DNA from 2 places in the Cupriavidus sp. DL-D2 genome. Region 1 is predicted to be linked to the other one. Evidence: predicted binding sites of a transcription regulator. Region 1 holds the regulator's gene; the other holds the start of a gene.

The links. The regulator FNR, encoded in region 1, switches genes on or off when oxygen is low (the NO sensors DNR and NnrR bind a similar motif). The targets are predictions, from matches to a motif close to TTGATNNNNATCAA.
Region 2: a site for FNR is predicted at 3,372-3,385, ahead of ABDB81_RS27585 (universal stress protein). Genes of this name have one in related genera too.

What each region holds. Positions count from the first base shown of each region.
Region 1 covers NZ_JBDKXK010000069.1:33,009-40,942, forward strand. Annotated here, with positions in the region: gene nusA (transcription termination factor NusA) at 1-464, opposite strand, end outside; gene rimP (ribosome maturation factor RimP) at 461-949, opposite strand; gene rluB (23S rRNA pseudouridine(2605) synthase RluB) at 1,288-3,219, opposite strand; gene scpB (SMC-Scp complex subunit ScpB) at 3,248-4,156, opposite strand; gene ABDB81_RS26110 (sulfite exporter TauE/SafE family protein) at 4,705-5,475, opposite strand; gene fnr (fumarate/nitrate reduction transcriptional regulator Fnr) at 5,560-6,285, shown strand; gene ABDB81_RS26120 (hypothetical protein) at 6,352-6,597, opposite strand; gene ABDB81_RS26125 (FixH family protein) at 6,594-6,821, opposite strand; gene ccoG (cytochrome c oxidase accessory protein CcoG) at 6,833-7,934, opposite strand, start outside.
Region 2 covers NZ_JBDKXK010000080.1:14,102-22,035, reverse strand. Annotated here, with positions in the region: gene ABDB81_RS27605 (MBL fold metallo-hydrolase) at 1-327, shown strand, start outside; gene ABDB81_RS27600 (helix-turn-helix domain-containing protein) at 566-1,330, opposite strand; gene ABDB81_RS27595 (BON domain-containing protein) at 1,615-2,271, shown strand; gene ABDB81_RS27590 (zinc-dependent alcohol dehydrogenase family protein) at 2,309-3,298, opposite strand; gene ABDB81_RS27585 (universal stress protein) at 3,451-4,275, shown strand; gene ABDB81_RS27580 (universal stress protein) at 4,309-5,148, shown strand; gene ABDB81_RS27575 (universal stress protein) at 5,227-6,030, opposite strand; gene ABDB81_RS27570 (universal stress protein) at 6,218-6,712, shown strand; gene ABDB81_RS27565 (response regulator transcription factor) at 6,709-7,353, opposite strand; gene ABDB81_RS27560 (PAS domain-containing sensor histidine kinase) at 7,358-7,934, opposite strand, start outside.

The sequences.
Region 1 (7,934 bases):
ACGATCAGACCCTTCTTGTCGGCGCGCTTGACCGTGCCGGTCATGATCTTTTCGCCGCGATCGAGGTAGTCGTTCAGGATCTGCTCGCGCTCGGCATCGCGGATGCGCTGCAGGATCACCTGCTTGGCAGCCTGCGCGCCGATCCGGCCGAATTCCACGGACTCGATCTGTTCCTCGATGAACTCATCGAGTTCGATATCGGCGATCTGGTCACGGGCTTCGAACAGCAGGATCTGCTTGTCCGGCTCCTGCAGGCCCTGTTCGTCAGGAACCACGAGCCAGCGGCGGAACGTTTCATGCTCACCGGATTCACGGTCGATATGGACGCGGATATCCACGTCTTCCTCGAAACGCTTCTTGGTCGCAGAGGCGAGTGCCGCCTCCAGCGCACCGAAAACCACATCCTTGTCGACGTTCTTCTCGCGCGCTAGCGCATCGACGAGCAACAGAACTTCGCGGCTCATTGCTTGTTCCCTTTTCTTTGATTTCCCTTGAAGTCGATCACCGGCACCAGGCGTGCCTTGTCGACATCGGGTATGGCGAATTCCAGCAGCGCCGGACCATCCTTGCCCTCGAATTCCAGGCCGATCTTCTCGGCGCCAGCTTCGCCCGAGGGTTCCCTCAGGATGCCGACGAAATTCTTCTGGCCGTTGACCGGCAGGCGCAGCGTGACCCTGGCTTCGGCGCCGACGAAGCGGACAAAATCAGCCAACTTCTTGAGCGGACGATCCAGACCGGGCGACGACACTTCGAGGCGCTCGTAATCGACGTTCTCCACTGTCAGAACGTGGGTAAGCTGGCGGCTTACCTTCTCGCAATCCTCAATGACGATGCCGGTTTCAGGCTGATCGATGTAGACACGCAGAAGTCCGGCCGGGGCACGCTCAAGCTCAACCAACTCGTAGCCCATGCCGATAAGGGTGGTTTCGATCAAATCTGCCAGATGCACTGTAATCCCGAGTAGTGGCCTTCAACACCGTGGCAGGCACTGGACAACACAACGTTCTGAAAGCGAGTTTCCGAAACCTGTAAGCTGCCCCTGCCTGCCTATCACCCTCGGGCGGTGCGCAGCGTGGCGCAAACCAGCCGCACTCGACGCGCACTCACGAACGGGCGAACCAAAAAAAAATGGGCGCAATGCCCATCATTCGCCCATCCCACTGAGGATGATACTTTTGAATAGACTTGGATTATACGCGGATTATGTCCAAAAGGCAAAAGCCGGTTGTATCCGCACTGGATGGGGGCAATGACGCCATGCGCACATCGACCCCACCCTGCCTGGCGTCAGCGATGACCGCCCCGACCACCACCGCCCCCGCCACCACGCGGACGCCGTGCGCCACCACCACCCGCCCCGCCACCGCTATTGCCACGGGCATTGCCGCCGCCCTTGGCAGCCTTCGGCATCACATTGCCGTTCACCTCGCCACCGCCACGACGCGGACGGTTGCCACCGGCGTTGCCAGCATTGCCAGCGCTTCCACCCCGCCCACGGCCACCTGCACCGCCAGGACCACGCGCACCGCCACCCATACCGCCCATGCCACCCCCAAACTTCGTCGAGTGTGACGTCAGCGGCGCAGGACCCGACGGGATGTAGCCCATTGACGTCTGCATCGGATCAGGCTGGCCGCGGCCGGCGTTACCGCCACCGCGATTGCCACCGGCTTTCTCGAACCGCGGCAGTCCATCCATGCCCGTGACCATGGGCATCCCCGCGATCGCAGCCTCGGTGCGCGCCTTCCGCCCGCCCACCTTGGTCATTCCCTTGCCGCCGCCCTGCTCGCCCTTGGCCGGTGCTTTCAGGCCGATATTGGCCATCAGGTTGCGCACCTCGGTGGCTTCGAGTTCCTGCCAACGGCCACGCTTGAGACCACGCGGCAACAGGAATTGCCCGTAGCGTGTGCGAATCAGGCGTGAAACGGTCAGGCCCACCGCCTCGAACATGCGGCGTACTTCGCGGTTCCGTCCTTCGGTCAGCGCTACGTGATACCACTGGTTCACACCCTCGCCACCGCCATCGGCGATCTGCAGGAAGTTAGCCTGGCCGTCGTCGAGTTCGATGCCGTGAAGCAGACGCTGACGATCGGACTCGGCCAGTTCACCCAGCGTGCGCACCGCGTATTCACGCTCCACGCCATAGCGCGGGTGCATGAAGCGGTTGGCGATATCGCCCGAAGTCGTGAAAATCAGCAGGCCCTCGGTATTGAAGTCCAGCCGGCCCACGGCCACCCACTTGCCGTTCTTGATTCGCGGCAGGCTGTCGAATACGGTCGGACGGCCTTCCGGATCCGACTGGCTGACGATTTCGCCGGCTGGCTTGTGATACAGCAACACCCGGGGCGGCTTGGTCGTAATCTTGCGGTGGATCAGCTTGCCGTTTACGCGCACCTGATCGGCCGGCAGGATCCGCTGGCCAATATGTGCTGGAAGCCCGTTGACGGAAACACGACCCTGCAGGATCAGTTCTTCCATTTCGCGGCGGGACCCCAGCCCACCGTCAGCCAACACCTTGTGCAGCTTCGGCGCATCGTCATCCGATGTCAGCTCGCGAACGGGCTTCGCCTTTGTGCGCGGAACGACCATGTCTTCCTGGTCGAACTGCTCGGAGATCACAAAGCGGAACAGATCCTCGCCACCTGCAGCCTTGAGCGCCTTGCCGGCGGGCTTCGCCGACTTGTCACCTTGACGGGATTCACCCTGGCGCTGATCGCCGCGACCACCCGGTTTGCCAGCGCCACCCTGGCCCTTGCGCTGCTGCGGGCCTGGCTTGTTGCGCCTGCCGGCCTGCTCGGCTGCTGGCTTGTTCTCACCGTCGACCATCGCAGCCTTACGTTGCGGCTGCTGCCGCCGACGGCGCTGCGGCTGGCCTTCGCCCGATTCGGACTGGCGCGGATTAGCCGGTCGCATTTCCGCCCGTGGAGCCGCGACCTGTTCACCGGCATCGGCGGCAGGCGCAGGCTTGCGTCGGCCGCGTGTCCGCGGTGCTGCGGGCTGCGCACCCTCTTCGGCCTGCACCGGCGGCGCATCGGCATCACCCCGACCGGCATCCCGATCCTGGGCACCCTGGCGGCGGGACGCCACCAGGTTTCGCAGACCGCGGCGGAGGCCCTTGCGGCGCGGCGCGCCGTCCGCGCCATTGCCCGTATCGGGCGCTGCGCCGGTGTCGCCCGGCACGTCCGGCTGGCGGACGTCTTGATCAGCGGAATCAGACAAAGTATTCACTATCGATGTTGCATGTTATTCAGTTGGACACGCGCTCGTCGTCCTCGGCCGGATAAGGCGCGTCGCCCTCCAGACCCGATTCCTCGGCAACTTCCGAAACGGAAGCCTGAGTGTCCACGTGGAAACCGTTGGCATGCGCCAGCGGCACGTCGTCGTCCTGCCCGAGTGACGGGGGATCGGACTCGACGCTGCTTTCTTGTTCTTGCGATGCGCCTTCAATGACCTCGGTGGAATCGGCAGTTTCCAAATTGGCCGGCGTCTCCGCATCGGCCTTCTCGGTGTCCGCCGGCGTCACGGCGTTGGGGACCACTTCCGTGGCCGCAAAAGCCTCTTCGTCGCCAGCAGGCGGATTGGCCGTGGCGATATCTTCGAAGTCGATGGCTTGTTGATCCAGCAACGTTGCCTGGGCCTGCGCCTGAGCATCCTCAAGCGGCGGGAGTTCGTCCAGCGAACGCAAGCCAAGGTCATCGAGAAACGCCTTGGTCGTCGCATAGAGTGCCGGGCGTCCAGGAACGTCACGATGGCCGATCACTTCGATCCAGTCGCGGTCCTCAAGCTTTTTGACGACTTCCGTACTGACCGTCACTCCGCGGATTTCTTCGATGTCGCCACGCGTCACCGGCTGGCGATACGCGATGATCGCCAGCGTTTCCATCACCGCGCGGGAATACTTGGGCGGCTTTTCCGGATTGAGCCGGTCGAGATACTCGCGCATTTCGGGCCGGCTCTGAAAACGCCAGCCGCTCGCCAGCGCCACGAGTTCCACGCCACGCCGTTGCCAATCGTTCCGCAACTCTTCGAGGAGCACCCGGATCGTGTCGGCACCGACATCGTCGGCAAACAACCGTCGCAGATCACCGACGCGCAACGGTTCCTGCGCACAGATCAGCGCGGTCTCGAGGACGATCTTCGCCTCTTGGGTATTCATGTGATTGTGTGCAGCCTGTCTTTGCACCTGCCCCCGGACGAATCCCGGGGCACTGGAGATTGCAGATACAGCGAGGCCAATGCCATCGCCATCTCGTCGCGCAGACGGTCCACGCTGGTTTCAGCGCCGCCGTGCACCTCGTTCTTTGCATCGAATTGCCGGGACTGTCCGGCAGGAGATCGTCCAGGGCCGGCAGCCATCACCGGTCGACGGACCTCTTGCGTCGCGCCTCCCCTTCGGGGCGGACATTCGCCTGGGCCAACGCATGACCAAGACGGCAAGAAACAATCGGATATCGGCTCAGGAAACTTCGCCCTGACCCGGCGTCACCTTCCACACCGCCGTCGGCCTTTTAACCAGATCTTTTGAACCGGATGGACTGTGGGGATGGTTCCGGCATGCAACAGCATGGCCAGAAACCCTGGGCGGGCATCCCTGATGAGAGAAACCGCCCCGGCGACGCCTCGTGCATGACGCGGCGCGATACCGTGGTTCTCGCGATTGTATGGCATTACCGCCGGATACCGCAACCCGGGGCTGTGGCCGATTCAGAACACCACGCAGAATCCGGCGTGCGCAAGGGTCTCCGGAAGCCATACGGCGCGGGCCACCCCCAGCAACCCGAAACCCGCCACGAGCAAAGCTGAAACGGTGCGAACCCACCGCTTGCGCGACCACTGCCGCAGGTAACCGGATAACCCCGAGATCACCAGCAGATTCGGCAAAGTACCTAGTCCGAAGGCTCCCATGACGAGTGCGCCCGACGAAGCATTGCCCGCCAGCAGCGCCAAGCCGAGCGCACTATAGATCATTCCGCAGGGCACCATACCCCATACAAGACCCATGCCGAATCGGTGCATCGCTGACGGCACTGCGGCAGGACCGCCATGCAACCCCTGAGTCGATCGAACGTGCCGCAAGAGCTTGGCGACGTGCGAAGCGATCCGCGCGACAAAACGTTCCACGGCACCCATGCGCATCTGCCAGCCGAAAAGCAACCACAATCCGGCCATGATCAGCAACAGGCTCCCCACGCCGAACAGCCATCGCTGCAATGGCAGATAGTCGTGCGCCCACGCCGCCGCACCCACTGCACCGGCCAATGCGCCGAGCAACATGTACGTCGTCACCCGGCCCGCATGCATGACGCAAATCGACATCCACCAGTGCCGTCTAGAACGGTGCAAGAACGAGACCGTCTGTTGCACTTGCTGCGGATTTTGTTCGACTGCAATAGCAATTCCTCCACACATCGCCGCGCAATGCACACCGCCAAACAGGGCAATCAGAAAAACGCTTAAAAGCACGCCAAATGGCAACTGTTCCTCGCTTCCGCGTCACTCCACGCTGTAAAATGCATGCATCGCGCCCTCGCTGCAAGCGCATTCAAACGAGCACTTCAATTGCTGACTTCCATCCCCGTTACCGAGATGTCGCCACGCTGCTCCACGTGTGCCATGGGCCAACTCTGCCTGCCCGTGGGCATGTCGCAGCAGGACCTCGTAAAAATGGACACTCTCGTGCAGGAGCGCGTGCGTGTCCACAAGGGCGAAACGCTGTATCGAATGGGTGAACCGCTCTCCGCGGTCTACGCCATTCGTTTCGGCACGCTGAAAACCCACGTCACCATGGAGGATGGGCGTACTCAAATTACCGGCTTCCATCTTCCGGGAGAAGTCATCGGCCTCGATGGACTCGGCGAGATGCAACATGCATCGGATGCGACCGCCCTCGAGGACGCTGAAGTCTGCGTCGTGCGGTTCGACGATCTGCAATCGCTGTCGAATCATCTGCCTTCGCTGCAAGGTCAGTTCCTGCGACTTATGAGCAAGGAGATCTCGCAGGACCAGGTCATGCTGATCACGCTTGGCTCGATGCGTGCCGAAGAGAGACTCGCCGCCTTCCTCGTCAATATGTCCGAGCGCCTCTCCGCACGCGGTTATTCCTCCACGGAGTTCGTGCTGCGCATGAGCCGCGAGGAAATCGGCAGCTATCTCGGCCTCAAGCTCGAAACCGTCAGCCGCCTGTTCTCCCGGTTCGCGGAAGCTGGCCTGATCCAAATTCGTCAACGGCATGTGAAGATCATCGACATGGCTGGCATCAAGCAGGTCTATAGTCGCTCCTGCTAGGCGCCATCCTGCTGCAAGACCAGAGCCGCACAGCATCACGCTGTTGCGGCTTTTTTTGCGAAATTGCTATTCGAGTTCATCGGTATCGCTGAGCCTGCCCGGCATCGTGTAAAGCGTGAGACCGCTGGACAGTGCGCAGAACAGCCACGCCAGCAGAAAGCCCACGGTGTAGATCGCCTGCCTCGAAGCCTCCACCGGTTGGCCGAAGAAACTGATGTCTCCCGGGTCGACAACGGAAAACACTACCGCCGTAGCCGCGCCACCCATCAGAAACGCTGGCCACAGTACCCACATCAGCCAGCGCAACCTCATGGATGACTCCCTTGTTCCGTGGCGCTTCCGACATCGGCTTTCTCGACGACCAGTCCATGGCGGGTGGCATCGCGCACAGGGACGTCCGCATGTGTGCTGGCCAGCCAGATCGTGATACCACAACCCACCATCGCCAGCATCGGGCCGGCCATCAAGATCCACGGCCACGGCTCCTTGTACCAGGGTCGAACGGCATGGGGAGGCTGTTGGGGGCGCTGAGCCATTGCATCTCCTCTTACAAGTTGCGGGGAACGATAAAGCTTGTGCTCTGACGGATCTGCGACCGGCGTTGCGACTCGGTTTCCGCCGTGACCGTCACGTCGATCTTGTGGGTACCTTGCCTGGCGTCTTCGATCGGCACACGGATGCGAATTGGCAACAGCCGGTTCGACGTGGGATCTAGAGTGCTGGCCGTCTGGTCATACTCGACGGTGAGCCCTTTCATATCGTAGCCATCTACCTTCACATCGATTGTCACTGGTGACTCGGTGGCATTGATCAACTGCAACCGGTACACGTTCTCGACCCAGCGTCCATCCACCTCGCGACCAAGCGCTCCACGGTCTCGAATGATGTCGACCTTCAGCGGCGTGCGCATCGCCAGCGACGCGGCAAAGCCACCCATCAGTGCCAGCCAGATCACCATGTAGATCATGGTGCGAGGCCGCACCAGCCGCTTGCGGGCCTCGGCAATGGACAACGCCGATCGCATGGCATTCTCGGAGGTGTACCGGATCAGCCCGCGCGGGTACTCCAGCTTGTCCATGACCTGATTGCAGGCGTCGATACAAGCTCCGCATCCAATGCATTCGTACTGGAGGCCGTCCCGGATATCGATCCCCGTCGGGCACACCTGCACGCAGATGCTGCAGTCCACGCAGTCGCCCAGGCCGGCGGCACGGTGATCCAGCTTCCGCGAGCGGCCGCCGCGCGGCTCACCACGCCCCACGTCATAGGTCACCACAAAGGTGTCGCGGTCCACCATCACGCTCTGGAAACGCGCATACGGACACATGTACTTGCAGACCTGCTCACGCATGAAGCCGGCGGCGCCCCAGGTAGCGAACGCATAGAAAAGCATCCAGAATGCCTGCCACGGCCCCAGTGACCACTGCAGTATCTCGCTGCCAAGCTCCCGGATCGGCGCGAAATAGCCGATGAATGTGAAGCCGGTCCAGAGGGCGATCAGGATCCAGAGCGTATGCTTCGTCGTCTTGATCCTGAACTTGCGCAAACTCCATGGATCGCCATCGAGCCGGATGCGCGCGATGCGATCACCTTCCACACGCCGCTCGATCCACATGAATATTTCCGTGTAGACCGTCTGAGGACAAGCG
Region 2 (7,934 bases), on a different contig from region 1:
CCGGACCCGCGAAACACCATCCTGCTGTCCGGATTCCAGGCTCCCGGCACGCGCGGCGCTCGCCTGTGCAGTGGCGCCAAGCAAATCCGGCTGCATGGCAAGGACATCGACATCCGCGCCGAAGTGGCTCAAATCGAGAATCTGTCGGCCCATGCCGATAGCGACGAGTTGATGACCTGGCTGAAGGGGTTCGAGTGTCCGCCGCGTCAGACGTTCGTCGTGCATGGCGAGCCAGCGGCCAGCGACGCGTTACGCCAGCGCATCGAACACGAGCTGAAGTGGCGAGTGACGATGCCCGAGTACCGGCAGAAGTATTTGCTGGAGTAGGGGAGAAACAAGTAAATGCCACCCGATAAAGTTGCGAAACGAAAATCGCGGCATTTACTTGGAATGCCACATCTGGAGTGGGTGCCACGGCACTAGCGCGTAGCGCGCATAATTCTTCGAGCTTGGCCAGCACGAGACCAAGAGCCACGGCGCTGTGCGGCTGTGGCACGTTAGTGGGCGAGTTCGATCACGCCGGGCCGGCGGCGTGCCGGCGTGGGTCGTGCGCGCTGCGTGACGCTCAGACCTGCGCCAGCGCATCCAGATCGAAGATCTCGATTTTCTTGCCGTCCACGCGGATCAGCCCCTCGCGCTGGAAGCGCGAGAACGTACGGCTGACCGTTTCCAGCTTGATGCCCAGGTAGCTGCCAATTTCCTCGCGCGTCATCCGGAGTGTGAAAGCATGTGCCGAGTAGCCCCTGGCGCGCAGGCGCCGCGAAACGTTGAGCAAGAAGGCCGCGACCCGACGCTCCGATGGCATGCCCGACAGCAGCGTGGTCTGGCGGGATTCGCGCACGATCTCCTGGCTCAGCAGTTTGTGCAATTGATGCTGTACGCCGCGCATGTCGCGGCAAAGCTGTTCCAGCGGTAAGAACGGGATCACGCACACGGTGCTGTCTTCCAGTGCAATGGCATCGCAATCGTATTGGTCACTGGAGATGGCACTTAGCCCGAGCATGTCGCCCGGCAACAGATAGCCCGTGACGTGCTCGACACCTTCCTCGTGGCCTGCTACGACCTTGAACGATCCTGAGCGCAGCGTATAGAGGCACTGGAATTTGTCGCCCACGCGGAATAGGTAGTCTCCACGATGCACCGTGCGCCACCGTCCGATGATCGACTCGAGTCGGGGCATGTCATCGGTGTCGAGTTCCGCCGCCAGGCAGAGCGGCCGCAGGCTGCAATGGACACATCTGGGTGTCTGGGCCATGAACTGCGCTGGCGCGTAGGGTTCAGGGTAGGGCGGAGGCACGACCGTGCGAAATTCTACTGCTTGGTGCTGCATGTCATCCCCTTTTGCTGGTCGATTCGCTGGCTGCATGCCAGCGTCAGTATTCGGTGTCTCCCGATTTGCCTGAAGTATTGATCACGGCCGGTTCGGCCGAAATCAGCCGTGGCTGAGAGGCGGGTCAGATTGTTCTGGGGGCGTGTCAGGAAAACCTGACACGCCCTTGCTCGTGGAATGGGCGCCGCCGCGCCCGGTGCGGCCTTGCGCCAACGCAAAGCCGCCCGTCGAGTTACGCCTAGAGTCACTGAGAGGCAGGACGCGGATAGGCAAAGGAGGGAATGATGAAAAGCGATATTCAACTAAAGCAGGACGTGCTTGACGAGCTAGCCTGGGACCCGGAAGTCGACGAACGAGAGGTGGGGGTGCAGGTGAAGGATGGCATCGTCACGCTCAGCGGGAATCCCCGTTCATTCCACGCCAAACGTTGCGTCGAGCGGGCTGCGCGACGCGTGGCGGGTGTACGCGCACTTGCCGTGGAATTGGACGTGGTGCTGCCGGGTGATGTTGTGCGAACCGATGCCGATATCGCGTGGGCCGTCGAAAACGCTTTGTCCTGGAATTCAGTCGTGGCTGCTGGCCAACTCGGCGTGGTAGTGGAGCGTGGCATGGTGACGCTTTCGGGCGAGGTCGACTGGGACTATCAACGTCGTGCCGCCGCCGATGCGGTGCGCCTGCTCAATGGTGTGCGAGGCATCGTGAATCAGATTGTGCTGCGGCCCCGAACCAGCGCGCCCGACGTGCAGCGGCGCATCGAGGACGCCTTGCACCGTCAGGCAGCGCAAGATGCGCGACATGTGAAGGTCGTCGTCAAGGATGGCGTGGTTACCCTGTCGGGGCATGTCACGTCGCTGGCCGAACGTCAGGCGGCGTTCAACGCCGCGTGGAGCGCTCCCGGCGCGACGAAGGTCGTAGACGACATCCGGGTGCTGCCGCAGTAGCGGTGCGGTGGTGCGGGGCCCCCGCGCCATCGCCCGATCAGATGCGAAGGACTGCGGCGCCAACAAGCCGTCCTGCGCGCATGTCTTCCAGCGCCTTGTCGGCATCGCGCAGCGGATAAACCGTGGTGTGCACCTGAATTGGAAGGCTTGCGGCCACGTTCATGAGCCCCACACCATCTTCGCGCGTGAGGTTGGCAACGGATACGATGCGCCGCTCTTCCCAAAGGTGCCGATACGGAAACGACGGAATATCGCTCATGTGGATGCCGCCGCATACGACCACGCCTCCCTTGTCCGTGGCTCCCAGTGCAGCGGGTACCAGCGAGCCGTCCGGTGCAAAGATCAGGGCGGCGTCCAGCAAGGCTGGTGGCGGGTCCAGGCTGCTGCCTGCCCACACCGCGCCGACTTGAGTGGCCAGCGCCTGCGCCGAAGTATCGCCGGGTCTTGTCATGGCATAGACCGTGCGGCCCTGCGCCACGGCGATCTGCGTGACAATGTGCGCGGCCGCGCCAAAGCCGTAGATGCCAAGGCGCTGCGCGTCTCCAGCCATGCGCAGCGTGCGGTAGCCGATCAGGCCGGCGCACAGCAATGGCGCGGCCTGCGTGTCATCGTAGGTGTCTGGAATCGGGAAGCAATAACGCGCGTCTGCCAGCACGTATTCCGCGTAGCCGCCGTCGCAGGTGTAGCCGTGGAACAGCGGCGCGTCGCACAGGTTCTCGCGCCCGCTGGCGCAGAAGCGACAGACGCCGCAGGTATGGCCCAGCCACGGCACGCCCACCCGGTCGCCGAGGGCCACCCCGGCCGCGCCTTCGCCCAGCTTTTCGACGCGACCCACGATCTCGTGGCCTGGGATCAGCGCCGGCTTTGGATGAGAAAGATCTCCGTCGATCACATGCAGGTCCGTGCGGCATACCCCGCAGGCCAGCACGCGGATGCGCACCTGGCCGGCACCTGGCGTGGGCACAGGCACGCGCTGCGCGTCGAGCGTGTGCCCGTCGAAGATCATGGCCTGCATGCTGGCATCCATGTAGCGTTCCTTGTCGTGCTTACCCGCGCAACGGCGGGTTAGATCGATCGTCGCATCCGCTACGCGCTATGACTTGATCTGGCGCAAGTGTCGCAATCCTGCACTGATTACCTTTGACTGTAGTCGGTGCAACAGCGTACGAGGGCATGGCGATGGCTTACAAGACAGTACTGGTGGATCTGGCTGACGATGGGGCGACTCAGGCGCGGCTGGATGCGGCATTTACCCTGGCGGCGAACGCCAATGGGCGCGTGATCGGACTCAGCGCCACCGGACCGATGCTGGATCCGTATCGCAGCGCGGGCTCGGAGGCAATGCGCTATCAGGCCATGCGTGCCGACATGTTGCGCGGTGTGGAGCAGGCCGGTACGCAGGCGCTCTCCGATGCCTGCGCGCGCCACGGTACGCCGACTGATTACATGCACCTTCTGGTGGAGCAGGATGCCGGCTGGGCGCTTGCCGCGCATGGCATGGCCAGCGACATCATCCTGCCCGGCCTGCCGGGCGCGCCCAGCGACCTGCCCGTTTTGATGGCGTCGGCCGCCGAGTATGCGCTGGTGAACGCGGGGAGGCCTTTGCTAGTGGTACCGGCCCAGGCGCGGCTGTCGACGATCAATACCGCCGTGGTGGCGTGGAACGGCAGGCGCGAGGCAGCTCGCGCGCTCAGCGATGCGCTACCGCTGCTAAAACGCGCCAATCGCGTGATCCTCGTGGTGGTGATGGGTAGCAAGGGGCTCTGGCAGCACGGCGACGGAGAACTGCTGCGCTGGCTGGGCACGCACGGTGTCCGTGCGACGCTGGCGGTGGAAGAATCGTCATCGGTCGCCGGTTGCCTGCTGCAGAAGGTGCTGCGGGAATCGGCCGACCTGCTGGTGGCTGGCGGCTACGGCCATTCAAGGCTTGGTGAGCTGATGATCGGCGGCACGACCCGCACGTTGCTGAACAACACGCCAGTGCCACTGCTCATTTCCCACTAGGCGGCCGCGCCGCAGAGGCCAGAAGATCAAGCCATGCTCGCCTATCCCAGCATCTTCGTGCATATAGACGCCAGCTCGCGCGCGATGCTCCGCGCGAAGTTGGCCGTGCAAATCGCCATCGCCCAGCGTTGCCGCCTGATAGGCGTTTGTGCCACGTTTGCCGCCGATCCACAGTGGTTCTATCACGTGGGGCACGCCGCCACCGTTCTGCAGGAGGATCGGGCCCGGCGTGAGCGCCAGCACGAAACGCTGCAGCAACGATTCGAGTCGACGGTATGGCGCGAGTCGGCATCTGCGGAATGGCGCAGCCTGCATGGCGACCCGGTGCGTCAGACGCTCAGGGAAGTCAAGGAGGCCGGACTCCTGGTGGTTGGGCAAATCGATGCCAGTGAACCCGAGACCGTGGTGGCGCCACAGTTTCTCGAATCGATCATTCTGGAGTCGGGTCGGCCCGTCCTGGTGGTGCCCTACGCTGGGCCGGCGCTGACCGTGGGCCGCCGCGCGCTGGTGGCGTGGGATGGCGGCAAGGAATGCGCCCGTGCCCTGCACGATGCATTGCCGCTGCTGGCAGGTGGCACGGTGCACCTGCTCCATGCCAATCCGACCCAGCACGTCACACGCGCCGATGCGGCGCCACTTGAAGTCGCGTGCCGTGTGCTGCGCGATGTGGGCGCCGACGTCAGCACCGAGTGCGAACCCGGTACGAGCGATGCTGCCATAGGCGACCTGATATTGTCGCGCGCCGCCGATGTGCAAGCCGACCTGCTGGTCATGGGCGCGTACGGGCACGGACGCTTCCGCGAACTCGTGCTTGGCGGCGTGACCAAGACCATCCTTACTTCGATGACAATCCCCGTGCTGCTGGCACACTGAGACGAGCCACGCTACGTTTGCGAATCTGCTGGCTCCTCGGGGTTCCAAAGGACGCGGGCAGCGTCGGCACGCGCATCGCTAGCGTGCGAACAGAGCCGGGATTGTGGATTGCTCGAGCAGGGTGCTGGCGATGCCTCCCAGCTTGCCGACTGCTTTGTCGCTTGCCGGCGCGCCGCAAACCAGCAAGTCGGTGCGGGCCGTCCGCGCGGTGGCCAGCAAGGCGTTGCCTGGTGACGCATGTGCATCGCCCCTAAGTCCGATCAGACAGGCGCGAACGCCCCGCCGCGCCAGCCACGTCAGCGCGTAGCTGGCCGGCGCCAGATTGGTGTGGCGGTGTCGGGAGACGGGGATGCAGCAAACAAGCGCGACATGCTGCGCGCGGCGCAGGAGCGGCAGCGCGTCGCGCATCGCACGCGCCGATTCGCGCGTGCCACTCCACGCCACCATCACGCGCGGATAGGGCCACGCCTGCGTGGGGGCGGCGTCGTGCGTCCGTGGAATAACAAGAACCGGTGGTCCGGCCTCCAGGATCGTGCCTTCGGCAAAAGGGGGTGTGTCAACCAGGCGATGGGCCTCGCCAGCGCACGGCTGGCTGACGATGATCAAGTCAGCCAGGCGGCCTTCGCATTGCATGGCTTCCAGTGACGTGCCTTCTCCCACGCGCCAGTCCACGGCAATGGGGGCGCCTGCCGTCGCGGTTTCGAAGGCCACGCGGCTAGATTCGCAATCGGCAAAAAACGCCGCGTCGGGCGTCAGGCCGCGCTGTGGCAACAGGCCCACAAGCGTTGCAGGCAATGCACAGGCCAGGGCGACGGCGTGGGAGAGCCGGGCCGTGGCGTGCGTTGACGCATCCACGTGGACCACGATAGCTGAGATCTCCATCCGCACCCTCGCCAGTGCCTCGACATTGGGCACGCGTCAAATCTATGTCATGACGTGGGAGAACCGTTGCGAAAAGTCAAACGAGAGCGGACTGAGTCGATCGATCAAAGCCGTTGCGGCAGATCAAGTGCGATGGGTTTAGGCGTCCTAATCTCGAAAGCACGATGACCCAAGCGGAGTCCCGATCATGTACGAAAGAATCCTGGTGGCGGTGGATGGTGGCGATTCGGCGGACTTGGCAATGTCGCAGGCCATCGGCATGGCGCGCGTATGCCAGGCTGCGATCAAGCTGCTGTACGTGGTTGACGATAGCGAATTGTTCGATGCCGCGGGTACGACTGATACCGCCAAGGTGCTGAGCCAGCTTGTGCGGGGTGGCGAACGGGCCTTGGACCTGGCCGCCGAGCGATGCTCTCACGCCGACGTTACCTGTATCAAGGAACTCGTGGAGCGTCCCCTTGGCCGCGGCAACATCTCGGAGACCATTGTCGAGCGTGCAAACTCCTGGCCAGCCGACCTGATCGTTATGGGTACGCATGGGCATCGCGGCTTGCGGCGGGCCATCATGGGTAGCGTGTCCGAAGGCGTGCTGGCGCAGACCAACAAGCCCGTGCTGCTGATTCGCGCGCCGGCCAGCACACAGCCGCCACACCTCGCAGGTAAGTCGAATGACAGGTACTAGGGCGGTGATTCTCCGGGAAACAGGTTCGCCTCGATGGCGTAGCGCACCAGCGCGGCGTCGCTGCGAAGCTGGAGTTTATCCAGCAGTCGCATCTTGTAGGTGCTGATGGTTTTCGCGCTCACGCACAGGGCCTCGGCGATTTCCGTCAGCGATTCGCCATTGACGATGCGCCGGTACACCTCCAGCTCGCGGTCGGACAGGCTGGCATGCGGTGCATCGGTTTGCTCCTGCACGCCGAGCGCCAGCTTTTCCGCCATCTCGGGGCTGACATAGGTGCCGCCCGTGGCCACCTTGCGCAACGCCGCGATCAGGTCATTGGCGGCGCTGTCCTTGGTCAGGTATCCGGCCGCGCCAGCCCGGAATGCGCGTACCACATACTGCTCCTCTGCATGCATGGTCAAGACCAGCACCCGGCTGGCCGGATACTCGGTGCGGACATGCCGCACCAGCTCAAGGCCGCTGCGCCCTGGCATCGACAGGTCCAGCAGAATCACATCGGGCGTGGTCTCGCGCAACACCTGTGGCACTTCGGAACCCTTGGCGGCTTCGCCCACGACCTCGACGTCGTCCTCGCGCTCCAGAATATGGCGCAAGCCGTTGCGCACCACGGCATGATCGTCGGCAATGACCACTCGTATCATCGGCTTACTCCGTCTCGGTGGCGCGCATGGGAAAGCGCAGGCATAGCTCGAATCCTTGCCCAGGCGCGTGCGTCAGCGCCAGCGTTCCGCCAAGCAGACGGGCTCGTTCGCGAATGCCAAGCAGTCCGAACGAGCGTCGCGTGCGATCGCGTAGCGCGCCGTCCCAGCCATTGCCGTTGTCGCGCACGCGGAGCACGTGTTCGCCGGCCTGCCGGTCCAGGGCGATCCACACGCGATTGGCCTGTGCATGGTGCACGACGTTGTTCAGCGCCTCTTGCACGATTCGGAAAACCGCCGTCGCCTCCTGTTCGTTTACGTCAAGATGATCGGGGGCGCCTAATTCGATCGTCAGGCCGTAGCGGCGGCTGAAATCCTTGGTCAGCCAGTCCAGTGCCGCCGCCAGCCCCAGTTCGTCGAGCAGGGCGGGGCGAAGGTCTGCGGAGATTTGCCGGACTGCGGCGATGGCGGCATCGATGCTGCCATGCATGGCAGCGGCGCGACTGAGGTAAGGCGACGCCGTGTCGACTTCGCGCAGTTCGCTCTCCAGCATGGCAAGGTCCATCTTCAGCGCACTCAGGCGT